DNA from 3 places in the Pseudoalteromonas sp. SWN166 genome. Region 2 is predicted to be linked to each of the others. Evidence: predicted binding sites of a transcription regulator. Region 2 holds the regulator's gene; each other region holds the start of a gene.
What was found. The regulator sigma-54, encoded in region 2, starts transcription at its own class of promoters, with help from an activator protein. The targets are predictions, from matches to a motif close to GTTGGCACGNNNNTNGNNT.

Region 1: glnA (glutamate--ammonia ligase) is a predicted target of sigma-54. The motif match lies at 9,830-9,848, and genes of this name have one in related genera.
Region 3: I6F49_RS16700 (DUF1328 domain-containing protein) is a predicted target of sigma-54. The motif match lies at 8,346-8,364, and genes of this name have one in related genera.

What each region holds. Positions count from the first base shown of each region.
Region 1 is NZ_JADYXB010000012.1:34,684-45,416, forward strand. Features, by position in the region: gene acnA (aconitate hydratase AcnA) at 1-2,301, opposite strand, end outside; gene I6F49_RS09385 (hypothetical protein) at 2,504-2,932, opposite strand; gene I6F49_RS09390 (RNA-binding S4 domain-containing protein) at 3,034-3,417, opposite strand; gene I6F49_RS09395 (hypothetical protein) at 3,674-3,961, shown strand; gene I6F49_RS09400 (hypothetical protein) at 4,017-4,682, shown strand; gene I6F49_RS09405 (cyclic nucleotide-binding domain-containing protein) at 4,692-5,150, opposite strand; gene ntrC (nitrogen regulation protein NR(I)) at 5,180-6,565, opposite strand; gene glnL (nitrogen regulation protein NR(II)) at 6,580-7,650, opposite strand; gene I6F49_RS09420 (DUF4124 domain-containing protein) at 7,733-8,254, opposite strand; gene glnA (glutamate--ammonia ligase) at 8,368-9,774, opposite strand; gene typA (translational GTPase TypA) at 10,282-10,733, shown strand, end outside.
Region 2 is NZ_JADYXB010000008.1:121,162-131,894, reverse strand. Features, by position in the region: gene I6F49_RS07205 (TIGR04219 family outer membrane beta-barrel protein) at 1-245, shown strand, start outside; gene I6F49_RS07200 (TIGR03899 family protein) at 279-1,166, opposite strand; gene I6F49_RS07195 (SRPBCC family protein) at 1,135-1,716, opposite strand; gene I6F49_RS07190 (YgiQ family radical SAM protein) at 2,165-4,342, shown strand; gene I6F49_RS07185 (protein disulfide oxidoreductase) at 4,534-5,085, opposite strand; gene mgtE (magnesium transporter) at 5,142-6,500, opposite strand; gene I6F49_RS07175 (HPr family phosphocarrier protein) at 6,633-6,905, opposite strand; gene rapZ (RNase adapter RapZ) at 6,948-7,793, opposite strand; gene ptsN (PTS IIA-like nitrogen regulatory protein PtsN) at 7,813-8,265, opposite strand; gene hpf (ribosome hibernation promoting factor) at 8,270-8,557, opposite strand; gene I6F49_RS07155 (RNA polymerase factor sigma-54) at 8,584-10,083, opposite strand; gene lptB (LPS export ABC transporter ATP-binding protein) at 10,153-10,733, opposite strand, start outside.
Region 3 is NZ_JADYXB010000036.1:22,425-33,157, reverse strand. Features, by position in the region: gene I6F49_RS16745 (TonB family protein) at 1-908, opposite strand, end outside; gene I6F49_RS16740 (GTP cyclohydrolase II) at 1,160-1,783, shown strand; gene I6F49_RS16735 (BPSS1780 family membrane protein) at 1,865-2,653, shown strand; gene I6F49_RS16730 (regulatory protein RecX) at 2,653-3,105, shown strand; gene alaS (alanine--tRNA ligase) at 3,125-5,725, shown strand; gene I6F49_RS16720 (aspartate kinase) at 5,732-6,949, shown strand; gene csrA (carbon storage regulator CsrA) at 7,041-7,232, shown strand; gene I6F49_RS16710 (YcxB family protein) at 7,283-7,750, opposite strand; gene I6F49_RS16705 (hypothetical protein) at 7,883-8,074, opposite strand; gene I6F49_RS16700 (DUF1328 domain-containing protein) at 8,133-8,306, opposite strand; gene I6F49_RS16695 (OadG family protein) at 8,826-9,068, shown strand; gene oadA (sodium-extruding oxaloacetate decarboxylase subunit alpha) at 9,080-10,733, shown strand, end outside.

The DNA of each region.
Region 1 (10,733 bases), on a different contig from region 2:
TTGCGTACGTGTTACGCCACCTTCAGTACCTGGAGCAAGTAAGTTTTTAAGACGAACATTGGCAAACGTTCCGCGCATCATTACTTCGTGATTACCACGGCGTGAGCCATACGAGTTAAACTGCGATTTTTCTACACCTTTCTCTTGCAAGTATAAACCTGCTGGCGCTTCTGCTTTAATAGCACCCGCTGGAGAAATATGGTCAGTGGTTACTGAATCCCCAAGCTTAGCTAAACAACGTGCACCTTCAATAGTAGGAATGCCCGGTGGTTCTACTTTCATACCATCAAAAAATGGTGCTTTTTTAATGTAGGTAGAAGCATCGTTCCAATCGTAAAGTTTGCCATCCGGTATTTTAATTTGCTGCCAGCGGCTATCGCCTTCGTAAACGTTAGCGTAGCTTTTTTCGAACATTTCTTTAGTTACTGTTTCTTTAACTAGGTCGCTTACTTCTTTAACACTTGGCCAAATATTTTTAAGGTAAATGTCGTTACCGTTAGCATCTTGAGCAAGGGGTTCGTTGTATACGTCAATATCGGTTCTACCTGCAATAGCATAAGCTACAACAAGCGGAGGAGAGGCTAAAAAGTTCATTTTAACATCTTGGTGAATACGCCCTTCAAAGTTACGGTTACCCGATAAAATAGAGCTCACTACCAATTTATGTTTTTGAATTGCGTCTGATATTTCAGTTGCAAGCGGCCCTGAGTTACCAATACACGTAGTACAGCCGTAGCCAACTAAGTTAAAGCCTAGGCTTTCTAGGTCATCCATCAGGCCTGCTTTTTCTAGGTAGTCGGTAACTACTTTAGAGCCTGGTGCAAGTGATGTTTTAACCCAAGGTTTTACATTAATGCCTAACTGTTTTGCTTTTTTAGCGACTAAGCCTGCGGCTAAAATAACACTTGGGTTAGAAGTATTAGTACAGCTGGTAATCGCAGCAATTACACATGCGCCATCGTTTAGTTCAAACTCTTGGCCTTTAAATTTAACCTTAGCGGCACCCATAAACTGCGCTTCGTTAACTGGTTCGTCTGGGTTTGTTGCTGGGCCTTCACTTTCAATACGAGCTTGTTCTTCATCGCTTTTATCGCGACGAGCCATACGTTCGTCTTGGAAGCCTTTTAAATGATCGCCAATAACTTTGCCAGCTTCGTTTAGGGCAATTCTATCTTGTGGACGTTTAGGGCCTGCAAGGCTTGGTACAACATCATCTAATTTAAGTTCAAGTGTATCGGTGTAGCTAGCTTCGTCGCCATCGTTACGCCATAAGCCTTGATGCTTAGCATAATCTTCAATCAGTTTTAAGTGGTTTTCGTCGCGGTTTGTTAAGCGAAGGTAGTTAATGGTTTCATCATCAATCGGAAAAATACCACATGTAGCACCGTACTCTGGTGCCATATTAGCAATGGTAGCTCTGTCTGCAAGTGGTAAGTCAGCAAGGCCGTCACCATAAAACTCTACAAATTTACCCACTACGCCGTGGTTACGCAGTATTTCGGTTACTGTTAACACTAAATCGGTTGCGGTCGTACCTTCAGGTAAACGGCCGCTTAGCTTCATACCTACTACTTGTGGAATGAGTAAGCTAATTGGCTGACCAAGCATGGCTGCTTCAGCTTCAATACCGCCTACACCCCAACCAAGCACACCTAAGCCATTAATCATGGTGGTGTGAGAGTCAGTCCCTACAAGCGTATCTGGGTAAGCGAATTTTTTGCCGTCGCGCTCTTCATTAAAAACAACGCGCGCTAAGTATTCTAGGTTTACTTGGTGAACAATACCGGTTGCTGGTGGCACTACTTTTAAATTATCAAAAGCGGTTTGTCCCCAACGTAAAAATTCATAACGTTCTTTATTTCGGTCGTATTCAAGTTTTGCATTTAAATCAAATGCACCATCATTTCCGTAGCCATCTACTTGTACCGAATGGTCAATAACAAGTTCAGCAGGTGATAACGGGTTTATTTTTGCAGGATCACCACCTAGTTTTTCCATTGCGTCACGCATCGCGGCTAAATCTACAATAGCGGGTACACCGGTAAAGTCTTGCATAACTACGCGAGCGGGGGTAAAGGCAACTTCAGATGCAGGTTTCGCTTGAGGGTCCCAATTAAGTAGGGCTTGAATGTCTTGTTCTTTAATATTTGCGCCGTCTTCGTTACGAAGAAGGTTTTCAAGTAATACTTTTAAGGAGAAGGGCAATCGTTTCGCTTTGTCGCCAAGTCCTTTTAGAGAATGAATATGATATTGCTCACCATTTATTGTGAGCTGATGTTGGGTATCGAAACTATTATTCATTATTTGCCCCTTTATGAATTATAAAAATATTTTGAAGAGTGACCTCTGTAGTGCTTGAGTTGCAAAGTGCATACCAATGTAAAAAGCCGTATTTAGAGAACGAATTTTATACAGTTAATATAGTAGAGATGATGCTGAAAAGTTTAATTTCAAGAGATGATTTGAAAGAGGTAGGGTCAAAAGTTATTTCGACCCTTATTAATTACTGTAACCAACCTTGTTGCTTACCTTTAATACTCAAACAAAGTAAAGCTATGGCAATAATGATTACAAATATAGGCATAAATACAGCACTTGTACCAAGTAGCTCAATACTGTTTATGACCATAAAATTATAATATTGCTGAATTAAAATAGCGCCGAGCGATAGCGCAAAAGTAGGTGTTGCCAGCGCGTTTTTAGCAAGTAAAAAAATACAACCCAAAGTGCTTCCAAATACAGCTATAGCAAATGCAATGGTTGACCAAATAGGAACGTTAGAGTAGGCAGCTTGTTGATCTAGCGGAAGTTTACCTATCATTTCTGGTGTCATCATCATGTGCATAGCAAATGCAATAACGCCAAGTAAGTTCCATACGAGTGCCGCCCATACAACGGGCTTAAACCAATTTTTAGGTGTTTTAACAGACATTTTATAACCTTGTTTTTATTATTATTAACTAGGTTATTAAAGAGTAAAAAGGCCAACTATACAAGTTGACCTTTTTATATAAAAAGAGGGTTTTTAAATGCTTAACCAAACGAAATAGGACGACGACCTGTTTTATCATCTACTTTTGGCTTTTTAGTTCGCTTGCGCTTAGCTTTAGCTGGCTGATTTGTTGGTTGTGGTGCGGCTTGCTTTGACTCTGTTTGAGTGTGTACCGCAGGTTTTTCTGCAGGTACAGCATCTTCACTTAACGCAAGTTGAAAAAACTCACCATCGAATTCTAGTACATCGCCACTGTATAATTTTTTCCGCTTTATTGTACAAATTTCATGGTTAACACCCACATAGCCTTCAGTAATTAGGTTTTTAGCTTGGCCGCCACCTTCAACTAAGTTTAGTACTTTTAATAATTTACAAAGCTCAATCGGCTCTTCTTCTAACTCTATTTCTATATATTCTTCGTTCATATTTGCTCTCGGTGGGGTAACGCACAGGCTTTAGTATAAAGGCTTACAGCGACTTTTGCACCAAAGCAAGTAACTTTAGATAGCGGTAATACACAATTAGTTATGAAAGTTTTTAGGTATTTTATCTGTCTTTAAAAAAACTGAAGCAATTAAAAGTTAAGCTTCGTTGCAATCTTTTTTACGTATGGCTCGCTAATTGCTAAAACTCTGGCGGATTAATCAATGTGTAATGAATACATATAAAACGGAGTAGAAAATGGGCGTAAGATTAGCAATGAAAAAAGAGCTAATGGGCTTAGATAATTCAGATATGCTTACCGCAGACGATGTTAGGTCACATCTTACTAATCAAGTAAAAGAGCAAAAGGAAAATGCTGAACGTGGTTTTTCTGTGATTTCAAAATTTAACGATCACCATAGCCGCTTAGTGAGTGGCGATATGAAAAAAAAATCGGTACTTGAATTTCAACGCCATCGCTTATTTAAAGAAGTTTTATACACTCGTAAAAGTGTTGATGCGTGGTTAAATAGCCAAACAAATTAAATTGCTATAAATAGTTACCTTTAATAGACTACAAGCGTAATCAAAAGGGGTAACTATGAAAAATGGAATTTTAATATATGTGTTGGCATTACTATTAGCTGCGTGCCAACAACCTACCGTGTATGTATTTAGTGAAAACTTGCAAGATGAACAGCGCGATCAGCTCGATGCTGCGCTAAAAGCACAATCGCTCCCTTATGAATATGTACCGCTGGCAATCCCATCAGAGTTTGGTGAGGCTACATTACTCTTATCAAGTGACAAAATTTACCCAAAAGAGACTGAGCAGTTAGCTACTATTATGCAGGGGCTAGGTTACGAGCCACAAGTTAGCTATACAACGCGTTCAAATCATTTTTATGGTGATGGCAATATAGGCTTTTATCTAAAAAATGCAGTGGCGGGTACAACCTTTGTTATGCCTAAAAAGTTACGAACAACTCAATGCAGCGAAGACAAGTACAATGATTTACTCGTCACATTTACAGATAAATATGCTGACTTTACCTTACCAAGTGGTGCGGTTGTGAGGCTTAATTGGGAGTATTTGTATGGGTATGTTGTTATTTATTATAAAATCTATTCCCAGACATATAGCCACTCACAGCCGCTTGTAAATACTCCCTTTGGCGCCAAGCCATCCGATACTTACAGGTTTACAGCTCATGTTAATAACCCCAGCTGGCTTGATTGCTCACTACAAATTGTTTATATGGACTGAGTGATAGAGTTAACCGTGGGTTTCTATATGCTCGCTAAGTTTTGCAATACGCAGACTCATACCTTCTATAATTCGGTCTTTAATTTTTTCGCGGATAACATTAGGTAAACGGGTGAGTGCTTCAGGGGTAATGGCAAGGACGATACTGTCGGTTTTAGCGCGTGCGCTAGTGCTACGCTCTCGGTTATTTATAAAAGCGCCTTCACCTATAAATTCACCAGGTACTATCGTTCCAAGTTCTAGCAAATGATTATGTTTAAATACTAACAACGCACCGCTAAGTACAATATATAAGCGCTTGTCGTTATCGTATTGCTTAAATAAAAACTGATGCTGGCTTACTAAATATAACAGGCCGAACGACTCCAATAAGACTTGACGCTCGCTGAGCGTAAATTCTTTAAAAAAGTGCAGCCTGTTTATAATTTCCATTTGTTTGAATAAGGGAATATGTTCGATTAGCTTCATCAATAACCAAATGTGTTAAAAGCGTTTAATCAGCTAATATTGCGCTCTTTTAATTTTCGGGTCAACGTGTTGCGTCCCCAACCAATTTTTATAGCGGCATCTTGCTTATGGCCAGAGCAATTAGCGAGAGCTGTTTTTATTAAGCGGGTTTCTAGCTGAGCTTGAATGTCAGGCCAAATATTTTCTTTACCTTGTTTAAGCTCTTGATTAAGCCATTGCTGAAACGCATCTAACCAATCACCTTCTTCTTGAGTTGGTGTGGCATCAAGAATTTCAGGCGGTAAGTCTTGCTCGCTCACAAGCTCACCCGGTGCCATTACAGTAAGCCAGCGACAGGTGTTTTCTAATTGGCGTACATTGCCTGGCCAATTAAATAAGCGTAATTGCTCAGTTGCCTTAGGGCTCAGCACTTTGCTTTCTACTTGTAGCTCTTTAGCGCTTTTATGTAAAAAGTGTTGCGATAAACTTTCTATATCTTCAGTACGTTCTCGAAGAGCGGGTAAACGTAGGCGCACAACATTAAGACGATGAAATAAATCATCCCTAAATTTGCCCTGTTTAACTAAATCTTCAAGGTTTTGATGCGTAGCCGCAATAATACGCACGTCTACTTTTATACTTTGATGGCCACCAACGCGATAAAACTCACCATCGGCAAGAACGCGTAATAAACGTGTTTGTACATCAAGTGGCATATCACCAATTTCATCTAAAAATAGTGTGCCGCCATTGGCTTGCTCAAAACGGCCTTTACGCACGCTGTCGGCGCCCGTAAATGCGCCTTTTTCGTGGCCAAATAACTCTGACTCAACAAGCTCTTTTGGAATGGCTGCCATGTTAAGTGCAATAAATTGGTTTTCTTTACGTGGGCTATGATTGTGCAAAGCACTGGCGACAAGTTCTTTACCTGTTCCAGATTCGCCATTTATTAATACGCTCATGCTAGAAGCCGATAGTTTACCTATCGCTCTAAACACTTCTTGCATGGCGGGTGCTTCACCAATTATATGCGCACTTTTTGGTGGAGCTTGCTTACGCTTAGTTTTTTTAGTGGAATTTGCTCTGCATGCGCTTTCGACTAGTGCTACCGCTTCGTTTAAATCAAACGGCTTAGCGAGGTATTCAAAAGCACCTTTTTGAAATGCATTAACGGCAGAGTCTAAATCTGAATGCGCGGTCATTATAATAACGGGCAATCCAGGGTTTTGCTCTGCAATAAGTTCAAGCAACGCCATACCATCCATACCTGGCATTCGTACGTCCGAAACTAAAACAGTAGGTTGGCTAAACTTCAATGCGCTTAATACATCTTGCGCGTTAGAAAAGCTTTCTGCGTTAAACCCTGCACGGGTTAGTGCTTTTTCGAGTACAAATCGAATAGAAGCATCATCATCTACAAGCCAAACTGTTTTCATGCAAACTCCAAACATTAATCTGCAAAGGGCAGATAGATATTAAATTCAGTATGTCCAGGCCAGCTATCACATTCTATATAGCCATCATGTTGATCAATCAGTGTTTGCGCTATTGAAAGGCCCAACCCAGAGCCACCTTCTTTATTGGTGATCATAGGGTAGAACAGTGTTTCGCGTACACTGGGATCAATACCTGGTCCGTTATCAGATATTTGGATCAACAAGGCTTTTTTAGGTGCTTTACCCGGGCGACGATGCTGATGATTTATGCGGGTTTTTATTGTTATTTCACCGCCATCTACAAGCGCCTGTTGGGCATTTCGAACAATGTTTAATACCACTTGCTGAATTTTGCCTTGATCAATGTATACATCAGGAATACTCGGGTCGTAATCTTTAACTAAGCTAATGTTAGAACAATTATCTAACGTACTTAGCCTTGCAACTGATTCAAGTGATTGATGTATATTGCCATACGATTTTTGAGGAAGTTGATTGGGCCCCAAAAGCCTATCTACTAGCTCGCGTAATCGGTCGGCTTGCTCAATGATGAGCTCAGCACATTGATCTCTTTCTTGTTGATCAACCTCATACTGCAATAACTGCGCCGCTCCGCGAATTCCACCTAAAGGATTTTTAATTTCGTGAGCTAACCCTCTAATTAGGTTTCGGGCAGCTTGATATTGATGCATTTGATTAGACGCTTGGTCGTGCTTAATTTCGTCATCGGTTTGGCGCCACTCAAATAAAATATAAAGCGAGCCATTAAACTTAATTTGTCGTGTACTTACGGCTACTTTTGCATGGCGAGAATCGCTAAAAACCACGTCAGCTCTATGCTGCTGGCAATCTACGCCTTCAACTAGTGAGTATTGTTCTATACGCTTTAAATCGATTGAATGGTAGTTAAAAAGGCTATCAAACGGTTGATCTAATAGGCGCTTATTACCAAGGCCAAGCAGCTCGCTGGTACTGGTATTGGCATATACAACGGTGAAGTTTTTATCAAGTAACATGATAGCGGTTGTTTGATTTTGCCAAATGGCATCGAGTAGCTCAGGGCTAAAGTTTTTATTATTAATCATAGCTGCACCATTTTAGTGCGTGGATGTTTGCAAGCAAGTTATATGGTTAAATACACTGCTGCACGTTTAGTAATGACCCAATTTAGTTACCTAGGTTTAGCCCTTTTCGGTGCATAAAAAATATGCAGGGTTCGCTTGTAGCAATAACTTGGTTTTTACTATTAAAAAGCTTTAATTGTAGTGTGTGCTGACCACGTTCTACATCTCTAATTGCAAAGGTTGAGCTGTCACTGGCTGGGCCGTGTGCTTTACCATCAATAAAAAGTTGTATAGTAAAACCAGTTTCAAAGCGTGGTTTTATTCGGCTAGTTACATAAACAGTGCCGGTATTTTCACGAATAGTCTGGTTATGATCAGGTGAGGAAATAGCAATACTAAAGGCCGCTTGTTGAGGCTGAGGTTGCTCGTCAAAAATGTCAGTATTTGTTGCAGGCATATTAAGATCTTGGCTGGTGAGCTTTACCTCTTGGGCCCCTTTATGAGGGGTGTCTGAGAACACTAATACGCCATTTTTATCTTTCCAAGCGTATATTTTTGTTTCACCGGCATAACCATAATTACTTAATCCTAAAGCAATTAATAGTAATAAAATCTTGTTATTCACTCTGCAGCCCTGCATTTTTATCGGTAACTTAACTTTAGTGGAGATTGACTAATTTTACCATTAAAAAAGCCCGCAAAGCGGGCTTGAGAACACACATATTTTTTACAGCTTAATTAACAGCTGTAGTACATTTCAAACTCAACTGGGTGAGTTGTCATGTTAAGCTTTTCAACTTCTTGAGACTTAAGTGAGATGTAAGCATCGATTAAGTCATCAGTGAAAACGCCACCTTGAGTTAAGAATTCACGGTCTGCGCTAAGTGCAGATAGTGCTTCGTCAAGTGATGCTGCAACAGTTGGAATTTCTGCTGCTTCTTCAGCTGGTAAGTCGTATAAATCTTTATCCATAGCATCGCCAGGATGGATCTTGTTTTTGATACCATCAAGGCCAGCCATAAGCATTGCTGAGAAAGCAAGGTATGGGTTAGCAGTTGGATCCGGGAAGCGTACTTCAATACGACGACCTTTTTCAGATGGAACCACTGGGATACGGATTGATGCAGAACGGTTACGTGCAGAGTATGCAAGCATAACTGGTGCTTCAAAACCTGGTACTAAACGTTTGTACGAGTTAGTAGAGGCATTTGCGAAAGCGTTAATTGCTTTAGCATGCTTGATGATGCCGCCAATGTAGTAAAGTGCATCTTCAGAAAGACCGCCGTACTTATCGCCAGCAAAAAGGTTAACACCGTCTTTAGCTAAAGACTGGTGACAATGCATACCAGAACCGTTATCACCAACAACTGGCTTAGGCATAAACGTTGCTGTTTTACCGTATAAGTGAGCCATGTTATGGATAACATATTTCATTTCTTGAATTTCATCCGCTTTTAATACCATTGTATTAAAGCGAGTAGCGATTTCGTTTTGACCTGCTGTTGCTACTTCGTGGTGATGTGCTTCTACTACTTGGCCCATTTCTTCTAGAACTAGACACGTAGCTGAACGCCAATCTTGGAAGTCATCAACTGGAGCAACAGGGAAGTAACCGCCTTTAACACCTGGACGGTGACCAGTGTTGCCATCTGCATATTCTTTATCTGAGTTCCAAGCAGCTTGCTTAGAATCAATTTTGTACATAGAACCAGACATATCTGATTTGTATTTAACGTCGTCAAATACGAAAAATTCTGGCTCTGGGCCAAATAAAACTGTATCTGCAATACCTGTAGAGCGCATGTAGTCTTCAGCACGCTTAGCAACAGAACGCGGGTCGCGCTCATAGCCTTGTAGTGTAGAAGGCTCTACTACGTCACAACGTAAAATTAATGTCGCTTCTTCAGTGAAAGGGTCTAGTTTGATTGACTCAGGAACTGGCATTAATACCATGTCTGATTCGTTTATGCCTTTCCAGCCTGCAATTGAAGAACCGTCGAACATTTTACCGTCTTCGAAAAAATCTTCATCAACTTGGTGATGAGGAATCGATACATGTTGCTCTTTACCCTTAGTGTCAGTAAAGCGTAAATCAATGAACTTGACGTCATTTTCTTTAATAAAATCTAAAACCGATTGTGACATGTGTCCTCCAACTATTGGGTTTTGTTATTGCTGCATAATTGCTTTGGTATTTACTAAGCTGATTTTGTGCCATTATTGTAACTGGCTGTTTATAAATTAAAAAAATATCATTGCATCAAAATGGAATATATAAACGCACCACATTGGTGCGTAAATATTCCATTTCGGTGCAAAATTTACAGAGCGTAATTTGTTGTTAATTTAATCAGCTGAAATTAGCATAACCTAAATGTAAAAGAGTAACAAAAAGATCGGAAAAATAGCCAAAAAGACTGTTTTTCAAAAAAATATTGAAATTTAATTCATATAATTGTCATATATAAAACAGATACTTAGTAAAAGTATTGAGAAAGTTTTAAAATATGTATTGGATAAACTTTCATCCATGTCATTAATGAGGGATAATATGCGCCCTTTTAAATCCTATGCTGGGACATCTCGCGAAAGCGTGGATGAGTGCGTAGATCTTGCAGGATCATTGAGAATTTAATTTCTCTGAGTAAATATATGAGCATCGAAAAGTTAAGAAATATAGCGATTATCGCGCACGTTGACCACGGTAAAACAACTCTGGTTGACAAACTACTTGAGCAATCAGGTACATTAGAAACACGCGGCGGTAACGAAGAGCGCGTGATGGACTCAAACGACATTGAGAAAGAACGTGGTATTACCATTTTGGCTAAAAACACAGCCATCTCTTGGAACGACTACCATATCAATATCGTAGATACTCCGGGACACGCCGATTTCGGTGGTGAAGTTGAACGCGTACTTTCGATGGCTGACTCAGTATTATTACTTGTTGATGCTCAAGAAGGTCCAATGCCACAAACGCGTTTCGTTACGCAAAAGGCATTCGCGCAAGGCTTAAAGCCAATCGTAGTTATCAATAAAATTGATAAGCCAGGTTCACGTCCTGATTGGGTTATGGATCAAATCTTTGATTTATTCGACAA
Region 2 (10,733 bases):
CTGAAGCAGGCTTACCGTTTACTGGTTTAAGTGTATTTTTTGAAGGTAGCTTTTTGGCTATTGACGATAGCAAAGTACAAGATTATCAAGTCGGCGTAGCGTATGAACTTATTGATAATTTAGCGGTAGATGTTGCAATTAAAGCAGGTTACCGCTCTATGATATTAGAACTTGATGATGTAGATGATATTACTACTGATATTGATGCATCTGGCCCATTTGCGGGTATTCAGGTTCATTTTTAATTAGTTACCTCTAATTGAACAAAGCGTGGCATATTATTTTATAGCGTGCCACGCTAAATCAAACTCTCCTTCCAACGCATTATTAATCAGTTGCTTATAGACCTTATTTACTGGGAAGTTAATAAGTTTAGATAGCTCATCACCTGTTTGAGTAAATTTGTAATAGCTTAATACCAAATCGCTACTCTTTGCTTTTAACGTTACTTTTTGCGATAAAAATGAAAGCGTAAGTTCTTGCCCTGCTTTAAGCACTGCAGATTCAATCTCTTTTCTATACAGTAAATTAAGATCCATGAGCGTTAAAATATCAGGAAAGCTAATGCCTGTTTTTCCTAAATTTAGAGATACTTTATTGCCTTTTCGTAGTAAATCGAACAAAGATGGTTTTTTATAAAAGCCGAGTAAAATGAAGTGACTATCGTCTTTTTCGTTGTAACCTGAAAGCGAAACACACTTTTGTAAAGAGTCCGCTTCTCGCTGTGTCATGTGCTTTAACGTTTGCAGGCTTTTAATTGAAAACGTCCCCGGGTTAAGCGTTTCTCCCGTTAAAATTTTAGCCCATAAAGTTTGCATTGACTCATTTGAAGTATCTTCACACAGCGCTATAAAATGCTCTACCCAATCTACATCAGGTTGTTTACTACTTGCTACATCAGGGCAAAACCCCATAGCCATTGCTAAAATTGACTCTATATTTTGTTGCTGTTTTATTAGTAGCAAATCTTGGCGCTTTTGGGCGCGAGCTAAAACAGAGTTTTCACTGTTGATATGATAAAGCGGTTTAATTTGGCCTTTAATATCGTAACTTTGCTCGTTAGTAGGTAGCACGCCGTTACTTCCTACTTTAGTTATAGGATAGCCAAGTAAGGATTCAATGATGTTGGCAAGGTTAATTCTCGCTTGTGCTGTTTTGACTGTCATGACTTTGCATTATCCTTTGTGGATCACTAAGTTGTGCAACGGTTTGAAGGTTATTTAATCCCAGCGAAACTGTATTACGCAGCACATACTCGCTCAAAATTGCGGTGTAGCCAGATATCAAAGGAGCGGTTGTTTGCCCTTCAATATTACATATTAAAGTAACAATACCGTTTTGCTCACTAAAATTAAATGTTCCTCTGATAATATGTTCAGCATTTAAAAGTATGTTAAAGCTGACCTTATTTTGACTTATCGACGTTATGATCATTTCACCATAACCCCATTTCCCTTTCCAAGACTGATGAGCCCCTAAGCCAGAACTAGGTTCGCCTAGAGTAAAGCGTATGCTGGAGTCTACCTTTTCCCACGGAGACCATTTTTGCCATTGACTAAAGTCGGTGACAAGCGGCTTTACTACTTCTATATTTGCATTGATTTCAATTGTTTTATTCACACTATAACTTTGAGGGAGTATCAGTCCTATCAGTACGAGTACTAATAGTAATAACAGTACGCCTTTAATTAATATTTTTAATAGCTTAATAAGCACACCTTTATTCGTTTTTTGAGCTGAAATACAACAACTTTTATTAATGGACTATAGTATGAATTAGATTATAAACCAAAAATAATTTATTAATTGTTACTTAGTTGCATGAATACCGTTAGAGCTATATTTTTAATGAAGCTATAAAATAAATACACTTGTTGAAAGTTTTGATTCTACATTTCTTGGTTTTGTAAAATGAACCAATAAGATGTTGAAGCATAGAATCAGTAAAATTGCTTAAAGACTTGGGGAAGTGGAGAGTGTTTTATGTATGCATACTTATTTTAAAAATCGAACTTATAAATAAACGCTAAAAAAGATTAACTTATTATTATTTAAGATAATGAACGATTTAGAATTTAAGGCGCAATATGCTTTGACTACTTTGTATATATAAACAATTTAGTAGGGTATAATTCGCGCCTTTTGTTATTCTACGGCCACAATTATGAGCACTCTCAAAGCTAAGCGCGCCTTATTTTCATACCCTAAGTACTGGGCTGAATGTTATGGCACCGCGCCATTTTTACCAACTACACGTGAAGAAATGGATGCACTTGGCTGGGATAGCTGCGACATAATAATAATTAGTGGCGACGCGTACGTCGATCATCCTAGTTTTGGTATGGCTGTAATTGGCCGTGTACTTGAAGCGCAGGGTTTTAGAGTGGGTATTATTGCCCAGCCTGCATGGGATTCTAAAGACGCATTTATGGAACTCGGCAGGCCAAATTTATTTTTTGGTGTAACAGCCGGTAACATGGATTCGATGATCAATCGCTATACAGCTGAAAAGCGTATGCGCCACGATGATGCTTACACGCCAGATAACGTAGGCGGTAAACGCCCAGATCGCGCCGTAATGATCTACTCACAAAAATGCCGTGAAGCCTACAAAGGAATACCGATTGTTATTGGTGGTATTGAAGCTAGCCTTCGTCGTATTGCTCATTATGATTACTGGCAAGAAAAAGTACGTCGTAGTATTTTGTTTGATGCAAAAGCTGACATTTTAATTTACGGTAACGCAGAGCGCCCGTTAGTTGAAGTTGCACACCGCATTGCCGCAGGCGAAACAATGGATACTATTCAAGATATTCGCGGCACAGCTGTTATTCGAAAAGAGCCTTTACCGGGTTGGCGTGGTAGCGACTCTACCGCTATTGATAAAATTGGTAAAATTGATCCTATTCCAAATCCATACGGCGCTGATGATGTTGGCTGTAGTAAATCAGAGTTTAAACAAGCGGGTATTGATTTAAAAGCGGAAGCTGCAAAACCAATTATGGTTCAGCCTGCGCGTCCTAAGCCGTGGGAAAAAACCTATGTTAAGTTACCTGCTTATGAACAAGTAAGTGTTAACAAACCTTTATACGCCCATGCTTCACGTATTCTACATCAAGAAACAAACCCTGGTTGTGCAAGAGCGCTGTTTCAGCGACACGGCGATCGTTCTATTTGGGTAAACCCGCCAGCATACCCACTAGAAACACATGAGATGGATGCTGTGTTTGGTTTACCGTATCAGCGTATTCCTCACCCAAGTTACGGCGACTCTAAAATACCTGCTTATGACATGATAAAAACGTCGGTTAATATTATGCGCGGTTGTTTTGGTGGTTGTTCGTTTTGCTCAATTACGGAGCATGAAGGGCGTATTATTCAAAGCCGTTCGCAAGAATCAATTATTGAAGAAATTGAACAGATTAGAGATAAAGTACCGGGCTTTACTGGTGTTATTTCTGATTTAGGTGGTCCAACGGCTAACATGTATAAACTGCGTTGTACGAGCAAAAAGGCAGAGAGTACCTGTAGGCGTTTATCATGTGTGTATCCTGAAATTTGTAAGCACATGGATACAGACCATACACCAACAATAGACTTGTATAAAAAAGCACGTGAAGTTAAAGGTATTAAAAAGGTATTGATTGCTTCTGGTGTTCGTTACGACTTAGCTGTACGCGACCCGCGTTACGTTAAAGAATTAGTAACCCATCATGTGGGCGGCTACTTAAAAATAGCGCCAGAGCATACAGAGGACGGTCCATTATCAAAAATGATGAAACCAGGTATGGGCGCGTACGATCAATTTAAAGAATTATTTGATAAGTACTCTAAAGAAGCCGGTAAAAAGCAGTATTTGATCCCTTACTTTATCTCGGCTCATCCAGGGACAAAAGATGAAGACATGGTAAACATGGCTTTATGGCTTAAATCAAACGACTTTAAGCTGGATCAGGTGCAAAATTTTTACCCATCACCGATGGCTAATGCGACGACTATTTACCACACAGAAATGAACTCTTTACGTAATATTAAAAATAATACGGAAGTTGTTCCAGTACCTAAAGGTGCGCGCCAACGTAGATTACATAAAGCTATTTTACGCTACCACGATGCAGCTGGTTGGCCAATGATACGTGAAGCTCTACGTAAAATGGGTAAAGCTAATTTAATTGGTAAAGGGCCTAACTGTTTAGTGCCTGAGGAAGGGCGTGATGAAAAAGCAGGTAAAGGTGGCAGTAAAGGCGGACGTCCTGCACTAACGCGACATACTGGTTTTAGCCAATTTAAAAAGGCAAACACTAAACCAAAAGTAGGCGGTAATCGTCAAAGTACACGTTAGTGATTCAATCTAATAATAACTAGTAGATTAGTTTAATTACGCTAAGGTTTTTTAAACCCTTTTAATGCGTAAATTAAGTAAACCTTGCTCTTTATTATCTATATTATTGTAGGTGATAAAGAGCGAGCTTTTAGAAACCCCTCTTGAGATAGCACGTATTTAGTGCCTATATACTTACAGTTAGTTTTTTCTTAAAACGTTGATGATAACCACAAACGCAACTTAAGTGACCATAGCGGCTGAATGCCTGTTAGCCCTTGCGTCATTTTATTATTTTTTAAGATTATATAGGATGGCGTGACTTGTCCTTGCCAATCGGTAAATATCTCACCGTGTTGATCGTTGACAGTGGTGAAACTGTAGCCATGCTCATTTAAATAATTATGTAGTTCTTGAGCTGAATCTGACTTTATTGCGATGGTGACTACGGGATAATTATTTTCTGCGGAGAGTTCGTTTATGGCAGGGGAGGTAATACTACAAATAGGACACCAAGTTCCCCAAAAATAGACAAGTGTTGGTTTATCATGGCTCATTGCTGCTAAATCAATGTTTTGCCCTTTATAATCTGTTAATTGCAATTGCGGATTAGCTGGCATTACAGGTTGTCGCCACCAATTAACAGCAGTGTAAATAACGAAAAATATAGAGCCATATATCAACACACTTTTTAATATTGATAGGCCTTTTTGTTTTGGCGTTTTTTTAGGTGTGTCTTTTTTATTTTTGGTATCCGTTTTCATAGTTGCAGCTTTACCCTAAGTGTTTTTTACTTTAGTTATTTGCAAAAGTTTCTAATTTACACCAGCAACCAGGTAGCAGTACCTAAAAAGGCGAATATACCTACAATGTCTGTCACTGTAGTCAGTACTACACTACCTGCAAGCGCAGGATCTATATTCATTCTTTTAAGAATTATTGGAATACTTGCACCAGCAACTCCCGCTACAACTAAATTCATAAACATAGCGAAGGCGAGTACACCACCAAGCATAAAGTCCCATTGCCATAGGGCAATAACACCTGCAATTAACAGCGACCATAAAACGCCGTTTAGTGCGCCAATGGCAAGCTCTTTCATCATCAAGAAACGTTGGTTTGTTTGATTTATATGACCTACTGCAATACCACGGATAACAAGCGTTAACGATTGGCTACCAGCAACACCACCCATAGAAGGGACAATACCGTTAAGTACAGCCAAAATAGGGAGCACATCTAAAGTACCTTCAAAAAAGCTAGCTACAAAAGCAGCTGCAAGTGCAGTCAGCAAGTTAACACCTAACCAAACTGAGCGTTTTTTAGAGCTTTTTAGTACGGGAGCAAAAGTATCTTCTTCATCATCAAGACCGGCTAAGCCTAATAAACTATGCTCAGCATCTTCTCGAATTACGTCAACGATGTCATCGATAGTGACACGACCAAGGAGCTGATCGTTATCATCAACGACGGGGGCCGATATCCAATTATGACGCTCAAATAATTGAGCTACTTCACTTTCATCCATTGAGATTGGGATAGACTCACAATCTTCATCCATTAAATCGCGAACAATCTTTTCTGGTGGATTAGTTAATAATGTACTGAGTGATAAAGCGCCTATAAAGCAGTTATGCTTATCAACAACATATAAGTCATCGGTACCTTCTGGTAACTCGCCACGTAGCCTAATATATCGAAGTACAACATCAAGCGTAACGTCAGGGCGAATGGTCACCGTATCGGTGTTCATGAGCGCGCCAGCAGAACGCTCTTGATACGAAAGTGCTTGTGTTGCACGTTCACGGTCTTGAATGTCCATCGCGCTAACAACGTCTTTGTAAACGGTGTCAGGCAGGCTACGTAATACTTCACCTAAGTCATCATGGCCCATATCTTCGGTTGCGGCTGCAATGTGCTTAGGTTCCATTTGGGCAATAATGCCTAAACGTACATCTTCTGATAGTTCTTCAAGAACATCACCTTGTACATCGGGATCAACCAACTGCCAAAGTAGTCGGCGAATTTTATGCGGTGATGACTCTAATAGTAGTGCGGTATCACAAGGAGCTGTTTTTGCGAGCATGCGCCTAACTTGAACAAATTGACCACTATTAAGTGACTTAGTCACCTGCTTTAGTTGTTGTAGTGGGTAATCTTGTTCAAAAGCTTCAGGCATTGGCGTCCTTTATAAATTTTTATATTACTTTATGAGGGGAGGTGAGTTAACTGGCGTCACTAACCATATTTATTTTATATATCTGTTTTAGTTGAGGCATTAGTAATGCGAGTGTTGTTTTTATAAAACAGATTACTCTTGTTCATTAAAGCGTTGTGCTATCAATTCTCCAACAGCATGTAAAGCTTGCTCAGAATCAGGGCCTTTACATACAACTTTAACTTCTTTGCCTTGGCTACTTTCAAGTAACATGAGTGCAAGTACGCTATCGCCTGCGGCTTCTTTGTCATCTTGAAATAATGTAATTGTAGCATCAAACTGCACTGCCAATTGGGCAAGTACGGTGGCTGCTCTGGCGTGTAATCCTAATTTGTTTTTTATTAAAAAAGTGTCTTCACAATGCATAAGTTACTCTACCTAAGCTGAACAGGTGATTATTCAGCTATATTATTTTTCTTGTTCGCGATGGCGAATTTTTACATTGGGGTGTGTCATTGCAAAACTTTCACCAATAGTTTGCGCTAAATATACAGAGCGATGTTGACCGCCCGTACACCCAATGGCAATGGTCAAATAACTGCGGTTATTTCTCTCTAAGTGCGGCAACCACGTTTGTACAAATGTTTGAATTTGCCATGTGAACTTTTGCACAATACTATGACTAGCCAAATAATCTTTAACAGGTTGATCTAACCCATTTAAAGGCTTTAATTCAGGCTCCCAATGAGGGTTTGGTAAAAAGCGTGCATCAAATACATAGTCTGCTTCTTTTGGGATACCGTGTTTAAAACCAAACGATTCAAACGTGACAATAAGTTGCTTATCTTTTTTACCTAAAATCTTTTCACGAATAGATTCAGCGAGTTGATGAACGCTTAAGTCAGTCGTGTCTATCATAAAGTCGGCGCGGGTGATTAATACATCAAGTAATTCTTTTTCTTTTTTGATGGCTAAATCCAGAGGCAGTGAATCTATTGATAATGGGTGTAATCTGCGTGTTTCAGAAAAGCGTTTGATCAATGTTTGATCGTCGCTGTCTAAATAAAATAATGTAGGTTTTGCAAAATCAGGTAGGTATTCAAGAATATCGTTAAATTCTTCCTGCTCTTTAGGAATGTTTCGAACATCAATGCTGACAGCAATTCTATCGTAGCTATCAGATACACTGCGCACTAATGAAGGCAGTAGGTTTACTGGAATATTATCTACGCAATAATAACCTAAATCTTCTACAACGCGTAAAGCAACCGATTTCCCAGAACCAGAACGGCCACTTATGATAATTAACTCCATTTATCACCCTTTAATAAAACTACGATTGATCAACAATAACTTGGTAAAGTTCAGCATCTGATTTTGCACTACGTAACTGCTTACAAAAATCTTTGTTATTGAGTCTATCAGCAATGGTAGCTAGAGTCTTTAAGTGCTGCTGGTTATCTCCATCTGGTACGATGAGTGCGACGAAAATATCAACAGGGCGGTTATCTATAGCATCAAAATTTATTGGCGTTTCGCTAACGAGCACTAAAGCCAAAGGCTCTTCTGCACCGCTCATTCTTCCGTGAGGAATCGCAATGCCACGCCCTATACCTGTACTACCCAATTTCTCTCTACTCATTAAAGCAGTTAGAATGTCTTGTTGCGGTAGGTATGGAAGTTTAGCGTGAGCAAGTTCGCTAATGAACTCTAAAATCCTTTTTTTGCTATTAAAAAGGACCGCAGCTTTGCTGCAGTCCTGGCATATAAGTGAGCTTAATTTCATCATATTAGTGTCGAGCAAGCTTCTCTTTGTGTTTAATTACTTGGCGATCTAGCTTGTCGATCAACGAGTCAATGGCGGCATACATATCTTGATGTTCTGTAGAGGCAAAGAGTTCGGCGCCACTTACGTGTATTGTCGCTTCTGCTTTTTGATTTAGTTTTTCTACATCAAGAATGACATGAACATTATTAATATGATCAGAGTGTCTTTCTAGCTTCGCAAATTTAGTATTAATATAGTCTCTTAATGAATCGGTTAATTCTACGTGACGACCAGTTAAGTTTAGTTGCATAAGCATTACCCTCTTTGTTTAGCGTCTTAAATCAAGCTTTTACGTTGATTTGACGGTGGAATAGCCAGAGACTCGCGGTATTTTGCGATTGTACGTCTCGCTACTTTAATTCCTTGCTCAGCCAATATATCCGCTATTTTGCTATCACTCAATGGTTTTGCTGAGTTTTCTGCTGCGATTAATTTTCGGATAAGCGCACGTATTGCTGTAGATGAGCATTCACCTCCATTTTCGGTGCTTACATGGCTTGAGAAAAAGTATTTAAGCTCAAATATACCACGGGGTGTGTGCATATATTTTTGAGTTGTTACGCGCGAAATTGTTGATTCGTGCATTTCTACCATTTCAGCAACATCATTTAAGACCATTGGTTTCATGGCTTCAGGGCCGTGTTCAAAAAAGCCTTGTTGCTGCTTAACAATGCAATTAGTTACTTTTAATAGTGTGTCGTTTCTACTTTCTAAGCTTTTAATAAACCATTTAGCTTCTTGTAAATGTGAGCGAATAAACTGGCTGTCACCACTGGATTTTACAGTGCGAGACATTGCAGCGTATTGGCTATTAACACGAATTTTAGGCATGCTATCTGGGTTTAACTCAACAACCCAGCGGCCTTTAATTTTTTTAACTGACACATCAGGAATAACATACTCAGACTCTTCTCTTACAATAGTATCTGCAGGCTTAGGGCTAAGAGTATGTATTAATGTCATTACTTCTTTAAGCTCTTCTTCTTTGAGCTTAGTCTTCTTCATTAATGTACGATAGTCACGAGCTGCTAATAAATCAATATGCTCGGTTAAAATCATTTTCGTTTCATTAATGTAAGGTGTTTCTTTATCAAACTGGTTAAGTTGAATACATAAACACTCTTGTAAACTACGTGCAGCAATACCGACAGGATCAAACAGTTGGATGCGCTTTAATACTGCTTCAATTTCATCAAGTTCAACTTCGTTATCTTCTTCGTTTTCTTGATTAAAGCTTTCTAAAATTTCTTCGCAGCTTAGTGTTAAAATGCCTGAATCATCGACGGCTTCTACAATAGCAATAGCAATGGCTTCATCGGTAGGGCTAAATGGCGTTAGTTGTAATTGCCACATTAAATACTCATGAAGCGTTTCAGTAGAGGCGCCTTGGTATATTGATTCGTCTTCAGGCATTGGACCTGATGATGCTGCAGGGGCGGCACTCATGTACTCATCCCAACTAACATCCATAGCCATGTCGTCACTTAGCGTGTCTTTTGCAAGTGCTTCACCACTATCTTGTTCGTATTCGCTTGGAGCATCATCGGCAGATGCGCTAACAGTTATGTCATCTGTATCTGCTTTTTGCTCGTTTTTACCTGCAGCGTCTTCGGAATAGTCTGGTTCTTCAACCTCTAATAGCGGGTTGCTGTCGAGAGCTTCTTGTATTTCTTGCTGGAGATCCAATGTACTGAGTTGCAACAAACGAATAGCTTGTTGCAGCTGTGGAGTCATTGTAAGTTGCTGGCCCATGCGCAGCTGTAGTGATTGCCTCATGTATCTCTAACAATCCTTTTATGTTGTTATAATTAATACTAGCAGATGCTTAAAGACATGGCGTAAATGTTACAGCCTAAATTGCTCGCCTAAGTAAACATCGCGTACTGTTTTATCATTTAATACGTGTTCTGGAGTACCTGATGCAATCAGCTCCCCATGAGAAACAATGTAGGCTTTTTCACAAACATCAAGGGTTTCTCTTACGTTATGATCGGTAATCAATACACCAATCCCACGATTTTTGAGATGTTCTATTATTTTCTTTATATCTAATACCGAAATCGGGTCAACACCTGCAAATGGTTCATCCAATAATATAAATTTAGGATCGGCTGCCAGCGCACGTGCTATTTCCACGCGGCGACGTTCGCCACCCGATAATGCCATACCTTGGCTATCACGAATGTGTTGTATGCTAAATTCATCTAATAATTTATCGAGCGTGTCTTCTCGGGCTTGCTTATTTAACTCTTTGCGTGTTTCTAAAATTGCCATTAAGTTTTGATAAACAGTCAGTTTTCTAAAAATTGAAGACTCTTGTGGTAAGTAGCCAATGCCTAATCTAGCACGACTATGCATAGGTAAAAGAGTAATATCGTTATCATCGATAGAAATTTTACCTTTGTCGCTAGGTACAAGTCCCACAA
Region 3 (10,733 bases), on a different contig from region 2:
TTAGTTTCACCGCGAGGGTATATAGGCTCGGTTATGTAGAGTGGATTTTGCTCTGAGGTGTTTTTCCAGTGCGTATTTTTAGCAAAGGCTAAGGCGTGTTTAGTCGCTTTATCGCTTTCATCTTGTTTTTCATATAGCTGAACTAAGCCAGCATGCGCATTAAGCTCAAAGCTTTGATCTAAATTTTTATATTTATCAAATAAGCCAACTATACGGTTTAGCCTTTTAGTTGCTTTGTCGTAATCTTTACGGCCACTCTCAAATGAAACCATTAAAAAGTCAGACTTTATACGCTCTACTGCATTATCAGGTAGCTGGGCTTGGTAATATTTATCTGCATCTTGAGCGTATATTTTCGCTAAAGAATATTCGCTATGGCTAAACCCATAAAGTAATGTTTCTGCAGCTTCAAATTGCATATTGGCGACAAGGCCTGGGTTATTTTGTAATTCAGCGATTTTGATGAGTTGCTTAAAGTTTTTGACTGCGGTATCTGATTTATTCGTATGAGTGGCTTTGGCTAGTAGCGTATCCATAGTCTCTATTGAGTTTTCACCATAGTTTTTAACTAAAATACGGTGGGCCTGTGAATACAAATCAAACCGTTTCTCTTCATTGCCATTCCCTATAACCATAATGTTCTTTGCAGTATAATTATTGATGGCTTCGGCGTAGTTAATAGCAAGCTTTGCCGTTTCATTGCTATTTTCTCCATATAGAGCGAGCCCTTTTTGATAGGCAAGTTGTGCTTCTTTTTCAGCTTGTTCTTTGGCTGCAACAAATGCTGAGTCAGTTTCTTCGGCGTTTGCAGATACAACTTGAATGCTATTTACTTGGTTTGCGAAAGTGGAGTTAGCAAAGGCTAATAAGCTTAATCCTATCGATATGGCGAGCTGTTGGTGCTTCATAATAATCCCTATTATTTATTAGCCCATAAAATTACCAAAACTATCAAGGCCTGTCATTATTTTAGGTAAATTAAAGTAAACAAGCGAGGTTGTAATATTCGGGTTATTAATTGCTTAACAATCATTGAAAATAACGCCTGTCGTCGCCATATATTTGCCATAAACAGTCTTGTACTACGGTGTATTCATCCTATCTTGTGATATTATCACTTTATTATCGTGTCGTAGTTATTTAAATATTTGGATTTGTCGTGGCGCAAGTAAGAGCAAGAGTCCAGCTTAATGTTGGCAAAAATAGTGATATCCCTGCAGAAATAATCTCATTTACTGATTTAAAAGATGGTAAAGAACATATTGCTATGGTGTTTAACAACGCTGATACAGAGCAAGATGTACCGCTTATTCGTATGCATTCTGAGTGTTTAACAGGTGATGTATTTTACTCATCGCGTTGTGATTGCGGCGAGCAGCTAAATGAATGTATTGAAATGATGCACGAGCAAGGCGGTATTTTATTGTATTTACGCCAAGAAGGTCGTGGCATTGGTTTATACAACAAAATTGATGCTTACGTATTGCAATCGCAAGGTATGAACACCTACGAAGCTAATAATCATTTAGGCTTTGCTGATGATTTACGTGACTTTTCGGATGCTGTGTTAATGCTTAATGCGCTTAATTTAAGCCACGTTAAATTAATGACCAATAATCCTAAAAAGCTTAACGCATTAAAAGATGCCGGTATTAATGTTGACTCGGTTGTGGGCACGCATGCGCACATTAAAGCGGGTGTTGCGGGTAATAAATCGTACCTAGAAACAAAAATTAAGCATGGCGCGCATATGTTAGATATTAAGAAAATTAAAAAACCTTAATCATTTAATTACGTTTCGTCTATTAATACCCCCTCACGCCAAGTTATACTTGGCGTGTTTCGTTTTAAATTAAGAGCAAGTATGTCTACACAATTACGAATTTTTAAAGCCGATGCAGGGCTAAAGTGGTTAAAAGCCGGATGGCTTATTTTTAAAACCCAGCCAGCAACCTTTATTTTTATGCATTTATTTATTGGCATTGTAGGGCTGCTGTCTTTATTTTTACCTTTACTGCAAGTTGTGGCAGCGCTAGCTACGCCATTTTTAACCGCAGGCTTTTACCAAGCGGTGCTTAGTAAGCAGCAGGGCGGAAAAATTATGCTAGCCGATATTCTCAAGCCATTTACGGCTAAGGGAAATCGTTTAGGGTTACTACGTTTAGCACTTTACCAAATGGGTGCGGGCATTTTAATGGCGCTACTCGCTAATGGCTTATTTGCCGATGCAGTGGCTGTTATGAGCCAACCAGGACTTGATCCAAATGTAGCACTTGAGCAAATGCTTGATAGTATTTCGGGCGCGAATGTCATTTTGTTTTTTATGGCAATGCTAATTTACTTAACAGCGTTTGCTTACGCTGTACCGCTTGTTTATTTTAGTAAAGAAACACGTATTTTAACGGCACTTAAAAAATCGTTAATGGTGTTTTATCATAACATTTTGCCACTTGGCGTTTTTGGCCTTATTTGCGCATTATTTATGGCGCTTTCGATGTTCTTATCGTTCTTACCACTGTTGATTTTAATGCCAATTTGCTACATTAGCTTTTTTGTATCTTATCAAGCCATTTTTATGCCTGTTGTACCACCAAGTGACGACATTAATGTTAAGCCACTTAGCAGTGAAACAAGCGGGCGTTTTGACGCTTAATGGATGATAAATTAAAGCAAAAACTAAAAAACTATGTACTTTGGTTACTAGGGCGCCAAGAATATTCGCGTCGTGAGTTAACGCTTAAGCTACAGCAAAAAGAAGCTACAGAAGAGTTTATTGAAACGCTGCTTGATTGGTGCGAAAAGCATAATTTTATTAACGAGCAGCGATACTGTGAAGGCTTTGTAAGAAAACACATATTTAAATGCCACGGGCTTAAGCGAATACAAAGCGAAGCTATGGGCAAAGGGATTGATCGTTCGCTACTTGAATTGGTAGTTGAAGAGCTTGAAGTAGATTGGTTTGAGCTTGCGCAGGATGCGTACAATAAAAAATATTCGAATACACCGGCCGATCTCGATTACAAAGACAAAGCTAAGCGCGTGCGCTACTTAATGTATCGGGGTTTTAGCTACGATGAAATTAATTTTGCAATGCAAGCACAGTAAATACAGGTGAGACTTTCAAATGCAGCACATGACTACCGCACAAATTAGGCAACAGTTTTTAGACTTTTTTGCCAGCAAACAACACCAAGTTGTACCTTCAAGCTCGCTTATTCCGGGTAACGATGCCACGTTGTTATTTAACAATGCCGGCATGGTGCAATTTAAAGATGTATTTTTAGGCGCAGAAAGCCGCCCTTATACACGTGCGACTAGCTCGCAGCGCTGTGTACGTGCTGGCGGTAAGCATAACGATTTAGAAAATGTGGGCTACACTGCTCGCCACCATACATTTTTTGAAATGTTAGGTAACTTCAGCTTTGGTGATTACTTTAAGCAAGAAGCTATTAAGTTTGCATGGGAGTTTTTAACTGAAGAAGTAAAACTACCAAAAGAAAAGCTTTTAGTAACTATTTACCACGATGACGAAGAAGCGTTTGAATACTGGTCAAAAGACATTGGCTTATCTGAGGATCGTATTATTCGTATTGCTACCTCAGACAACTTTTGGTCTATGGGGGATACCGGTCCGTGTGGTCCGTGTTCTGAAATATTTTATGATCATGGCGAACACATTTGGGGCGGACCTCCGGGCTCTCCAGAGGAAGACGGCGACCGTTTCATCGAAATTTGGAACCTTGTATTCATGCAGTACAACCGTCAAAGCGACGGCACAATGTTGCCTCTACCTAAGCAATCTGTTGATACGGGAATGGGCCTTGAGCGTATTTCTGCTATTTTGCAGGGCGTGCATTCAAACTACGAAATTGATTTATTTCAAGGCTTAATTGCCGCTGCTGCAAGTGTTACTAATGCACAAGACATGGACGATAAATCACTACGCGTAGTGGCGGATCATATTCGTTCGTGTGCGTTTTTAATCTCAGACGGTGTTATGCCATCTAACGAAGGCCGTGGTTATGTACTGCGCCGTATTATTCGTCGTGCTGTGCGCCACGGTAACAAGTTAGGTGCACAAGGTTCGTTTTTCTATAAATTAGTTGCTGCGCTAATTGAGCAAATGGGTCAAGCGTACCCTGAGCTTGCTAAGCAACAAGAAATTATTGAAAAAGTATTACGCATTGAAGAAGAACAGTTTGGTAAAACACTTGAGCGTGGCTTAGCTATTTTAGAAGAAAGCTTAAGCGACCTTAAAGGCGATATTATACCGGGCGACTTAGTATTTAAACTTTACGATACGTATGGTTTCCCTGCTGATTTAACAGCCGATGTTGCGCGTGAGCGCCAGATGACAATTGATCATCAAGGCTTTGAAGAGTGTATGGCTGTACAACGTAAAACAGCGCAGCAAGCAGGTAAATTTGGTGCAGATTACAATGACCAATTAAAATCAGATAAACACACTGATTTTAAAGGTTACGACAGTACACATTACAGCGCGACCGTTATTGAAATTTTTGCCGGTGGCGAAGCTGTTCAGTTATTAGAAGATGGTCAACAAGGTATTGTAGTACTAGACCGCACACCGTTTTACGCTGAATCAGGCGGTCAAACGGGTGACACGGGTACTATTACAGTTGCTGGTGGCGAATTTAATGTTACTAATACCACTAAGCTTGGTAATGCTTTTGCTCACCACGGTACTGTACAAGGCCGTATTGGTGTTAATGACAAAGTTGACGCAACTATTGATGATACGCGCCGCGACAGCATTAAGAAAAACCACACAGCTACGCATATTTTACACGAAGCATTACGCCAATTATTAGGTGACCATGTAGGCCAAAAAGGCTCGCTTGTTCAGCCTGATCGTTTACGTTTTGACTTTTCGCATTTTGAAGCGGTTACTAAAGATGAGCTACGTGAAATTGAGCGTGTAGTTAATGACGAAATTCGTCGTAACTTTGCACTTAATACTGAGCTTATGGCTATTGATGATGCTAAAGCGAAAGGTGCTATGGCATTGTTTGGCGAAAAGTACGATGACGAAGTACGTGTAGTTACTATTGGCGACTACTCTATTGAGCTTTGTGGTGGTACTCACGTTGAGCGCGCTGGCGATATTGGTTTATTCAAAATTGTATCTGAAAGCGGTATTGCCGCAGGTGTTCGCCGTATTGAGGCCGTAACTGGTGCAGATGCTGTAGCGTACGTTAGCGAGCAAGAGCAACAACTTAGCGATGTTGCAGCTTTAGTTAAAGGCGATAGCGCATCGGTACTTGAAAAAGTAACTGCGTTGCTTGAAAAATCTAAAGGCCTTGAAAAGCAAATTGCACAGCTTAGCGATAAGCTAGCAAGTGCAGCGGGCGCGTCTTTACTTGATTCGATTGTTGAAATTAATGGCGTTAAGCTACTTGTAGCAAACGTTGAAGGTACTGAATCTAAAGCGCTTCGCGGTATGGTTGATGACCTTAAAAACAAGATTGGCTCAGGTGTTATTGCACTGGGTGTTGCCAGTGGCGACAAAGTAAGCCTAATTGCCGGTGTAACGAAAGACTTAACAGGCAAGGTAAAAGCCGGTGAGTTAGTTAACCATATGGCAGGTCAAGTAGGTGGTAAAGGTGGCGGACGTCCAGATATGGCACAAGCCGGTGGTAGTGAACCACAAAACCTTGCTGCTGCACTAGATAGCGTTACAGCTTGGTTAACTGAGCGTACTTAAGCCTAAGTGGCGCTTATTGTTCAAAAATTCGGTGGCACTTCGGTCGGCTCAATAGAGCGAATTGAAGCAGTCGCCGACCTTGTTGTTAAAACCAGACAACAAGGACATCAAGTGGTTGTGGTTCTCTCTGCTATGTCGGGAGAAACCAACCGCTTAATTAACCTCGCCAAACAAATTGATACTCGCCCGAGTAGCCGTGAACTAGATGTACTTATTAGCACCGGAGAGCAGGTTTCTGTATCACTGCTTGCTATGGCTATTATCAAACGTGGCCACTCAGCGGTGAGCTTATTAGCCGATCAAGTCAATATTCAAACCGACAACATGTTTGGTAAAGCCCGTATTGAAGAGGTTGCTGCTACGCGCTTAAAGCATGAGCTTGAGCATAATCGTATTGCTATTATTGCTGGGTTTCAGGGACGTGATATTGAGGGCAATATTACAACGCTTGGACGCGGCGGCACCGATACATCGGCTGTAGAAATAGCAGCGGCTATAAAAGCCGACGAATGCCAGATCTATACAGACGTTGACGGCGTATATACTACAGATCCTCGTGTTGAACCAAACGCGCGCAGAATGAGCCAAGTTACTTTTGCCGAAATGCTGGAGCTGGCAAGTTTAGGCGCAAAAGTTTTGCATATTCGCTCGGTAGAAGCTGCAGGTAGACACAATGTGCCACTTAGGGTGCTTTCTAGTTTTAATCCTGATGAAGGCACATTAATAAGTTTTGAGGAGAACGATATGCCAAGCAAGGTGGTATCGGGGATTGCGTTTAATTGTGACGAATGTTTAATTAAAGTAGATGGTGTGCCAAGCGGTACGCAATATCTTTCAAAAATATTGAAACTTTTTGCTGATAATGGCATCGAAATAGATATGATTAATCAAGTTAATCATATCTTTGAAAAAATAGACTATGCTTTTACTGTGCACTCGAATGATTATCTGCAAGCACTTGAATTATTGAGCGAAGATCAAGCTCAACTCAGTGCTCAAAATATAAGCGGATTACCAACAGTAGCTAAAGTTTCTGCTGTTGGAATGGGTATGAAATCGCATTCTGGTGTAGCAAGTTTATTTTTTGATGCATTAGCGCAGGAAAATATTAATGTAGTTTTAGTCTCGACTTCTGAGATTAAAATTTCAGTTTTAATAGATGAAAAGTACCTAGAGTTGGCAGTTCGTGCATTACACAAAGCATTTTTAACAGAAAATGGATAGATTGAGAGTTTTTACTTACTTTTCAGTCTAATTTTCATTAGTATGTTTAAGCGGAATCTTATAATTTTTATTGGAACATGGGAGCAAGAGAATGCTAATACTAACTCGTAGAGTAGGTGAAACCCTAATGATTGGTGACGAAGTAACAGTTACTGTTCTAGGTGTTAAAGGAAATCAAGTTCGAATCGGTGTTAATGCACCAAAAGACGTATCAGTGCATCGTGAAGAGATTTACATGCGCATACAAGCTGAAAAGTCGAACCCTAATCCGGGCAATGCTTAATCAACACGTATACGTAGTTGAGTAATTAGCTCAACTAGACTAAAAGCCACTCACTGAGTGGCTTTTTTGTTTATAAAAGCGAGTATTTCAGGGGTTAGTATTTGTTTTGAAATGTACTGCATTCCGCTTTTATTTTTAATAATAATACCTTGCTGAGTATCTATTACTTCGCTTATGTTTTGCCAAGTTAGCTCAAAACTTTTGTAATGATTAGCCGACTTAATGCCTTCTTCATCAAAGGTAAGTGTTACCTCAGAGCCTGACGCTCTGCTGAGCATTTGTCTGGTTACCCACCAAGGTCTGCGATAGTAAAAAGCGACGCACTCTAGTACACCTAGCATGATCATAAACGATCCTAAGTAATGATCGTTTAAAACATAAATGCCAAATAAACCAAGCGCAACGAGGAGTACAAGTAAAAAGTACTTAGGTTTGGCGCGCTTACTGTAGGGGAGTGACTCGTCAAAGCACTCGTAAAAGTAAGGTTTATCTAGTGTGTAGGTTGTTGTAAATGCCATATTGCCTTGCTTTAAATATCGTTTTTTTTATTTTAACAAGCTAGCCGCTAAATGAGCAGCTTTATAGTCAGTGATTTTATTACAGACACAAAAAAACGGCCCTAAGGCCGTTTTTTAGCGATACAAGAAGAATTAACAGTTAGTTTCTTCAGCGTTTACGCCTTCTTTAACATTTTCACATGCATCTTCTACTTTGTTTTGCACGTCAGTTACTGCTTCGTCAATACGTTCGCCTGCGTCTTCTGCATGATTGTCTTCACAACCCATGATAAAGAAACTTGCGAATAGACCGATTAGTGCTGCTTTTACAGTTGTTGAATTCATAATGTAATTCCTTGTAAGTGTTAATTAAATTTTAGTGTTTGTTAGTTGAATGCTTTATCTACCTGGGTGATTTACCACGTAGTGCACCTGAAACTAATGAGATCACTAAAAGTACTAAAAATATAAAAAATATAATTTTTGCTATACCAGCTGCGGCACCTGCGATGCCACCAAAACCTAACACTGCAGCGATTAAAGCAATAACTAAAAATGTAATTGTCCAGCGTAACATTGTTTTCTCCTTGGTTATCAAATTTGCTCACAATAACTAATGCCAGTTATATGCCAAAGTTTATTTTTGTTTTATATCAAGTGGTTATGGTTTTTAACTGTGTTTTTAGTTATTAGTTAGTTAGTAATTTTTACGCTTTGTTATGTAAGTTATTCACACTGTTACAAGTTACCGGTAAATATTCACTAAAAATAATCTTTTTGGTAAGACCAATTAACAATTGGTGTGTGTTTTTGTACTTATTATAAAATTTGGCGGTTATTTTTATTAAGTTGAATAGTTAATTAACAACTTCCATATAACTATTAGCTATAGTCGTTATTTTCTGTATGTATTGTAGGGCGCATGATTGCTGGGTTATGGCATGTAAATTTGTTGAGTGTTATGTTGTTTATAGTTTAATTGGTTTTACCAATTTACAAGATGTAGACAAAGCGACTAGTTTTGTTATTATCCAGTGAATAAATATTTAATTAAATCGATTTTTTATTTTCGATATGGGTTTCAAGGGGGAGAAAAATGGATATAGGTGCTCTACTCACAACGGCTGGTAGCTTAATGCTAACTGGTATGGTTGGGGTGTTTGTATTTCTGTCGATATTAATTGGTGCAGTAACGCTTATGTCTAATTTGGTGACGCGCTATAGCGAACCAGAGGCATCACCAGCTAAATCACCGTCTTTTAAATCTCAAGGTGTGCCTAATGAGCACATCGCTGCTATTAGTGCTGCCATTGCTCAGTACAAATCAAATAATAAATAAGGGGCACACACATGGCTAAATTAAAATTAACAGAATTGGTATTACGCGATGCGCACCAATCATTGCTCGCAACACGTATGCGCCTAGACGATATGCTACCTATTGCTAGCAAGCTAGATGATGCAGGTTATTGGTCTATTGAATCGTGGGGCGGTGCTACATTTGATTCGTGTATTCGTTATTTAGGCGAAGATCCTTGGGAGCGTATTCGTGCGCTTAAAAAAGCGATGCCTAATACTAAACAGCAAATGCTATTACGCGGTCAAAACCTATTAGGCTACCGCCATTACGCTGATGATGTAGTTGAAAAGTTTGTAGAACGCGCACATAAAAATGGCGTTGACGTATTTCGTATTTTCGATGCAATGAACGATGTACGTAACCTAGAAACAGCGATTAAAGCGGCTATAAAAGTAGGCGCGCATGCTCAAGGTACTATTTCGTATACGGTAAGTCCTGTTCATACGCTTGATATGTGGCTGACTCTGGCTAAGCAATTAGAAGATTTAGGCTGTCACTCAATTTGTATTAAAGATATGGCGGGTTTATTAAAGCCGTACGATGCTGAAAAACTAATTAAAGCACTTAAAGAAACCGTATCGGTTCCTATTGCTATGCAGTGCCACGCTACAACAGGTTTAAGTACTGCGACTTATCAAAAAGCGATTGATGCAGGCATTGATATGCTTGATACCGCTATTTCATCTATGAGTATGACTTACGGACACACAGCAACTGAAACTATTGTATCGATAGTTGAAGGCACTGAGCGCGATACCGACCTTGATTTAAACCATCTAGAAGAAATTGCGGCTTACTTTAGAGATGTACGTAAAAAATATGCGGCATTTGAAGGCAGCTTAAAAGGGGTTGATGGTCGTATTTTACTCGCTCAAGTACCTGGTGGCATGCTTACAAATATGGAAAACCAGCTTAAAGAGCAAGGCGCGGCAGATAAGCTTAATGAAGTTTTACTTGAGATCCCACGTGTACGTGAAGATCTTGGCTTTTTACCTTTAGTTACACCAACATCGCAAATTGTAGGTACTCAAGCGGTACTTAATGTACTAACAGGTGAGCGTTATAAAACAATCACTAAAGAAACTGCTGGCGTACTAAAAGGTGAATATGGCTTAACACCAGCACCAATGAATAAAGAGCTACAAGAGCGTGTGCTTGATGGAGCAGAGGTTATTACTTGCCGCCCTGCAGATAACATTGCACCAGAGCTTGCAACGCTTGAAGCTGAATTATTAAAAGAAGCGCAAGAGCAAGGCTTAACACTTGCTGATGAGCAAATTGATGACGTACTAACTTATGCATTATTTCCACAAGTTGGTTTGAAGTTTATTAAAAACCGTAACAACCCGGATGCATTTGAACCTATTCCTACCGTTGAAGATAAAAGCAATAAAGCACCTTCTAAATCAACTTCAAACAATAACGGCGTAAAAGCTGAGCAGTACAGCGTAAAAGTAGACGGTAAAGTTTACGACGTAGTAGTGGCGCAAGGTGGTGAGCTAAAAGAAGTAACATTAAAAGACTCTGAGCATATTCCTCAGTCTGCTTCAGTTGCATCGGGTGAAACGCTAAATGCACCTTTAGCCGGTAATATTTTTAAGATTAAAGTAAAGGCCGGGCAAGTTGTTAACGAAGGTGATGTAG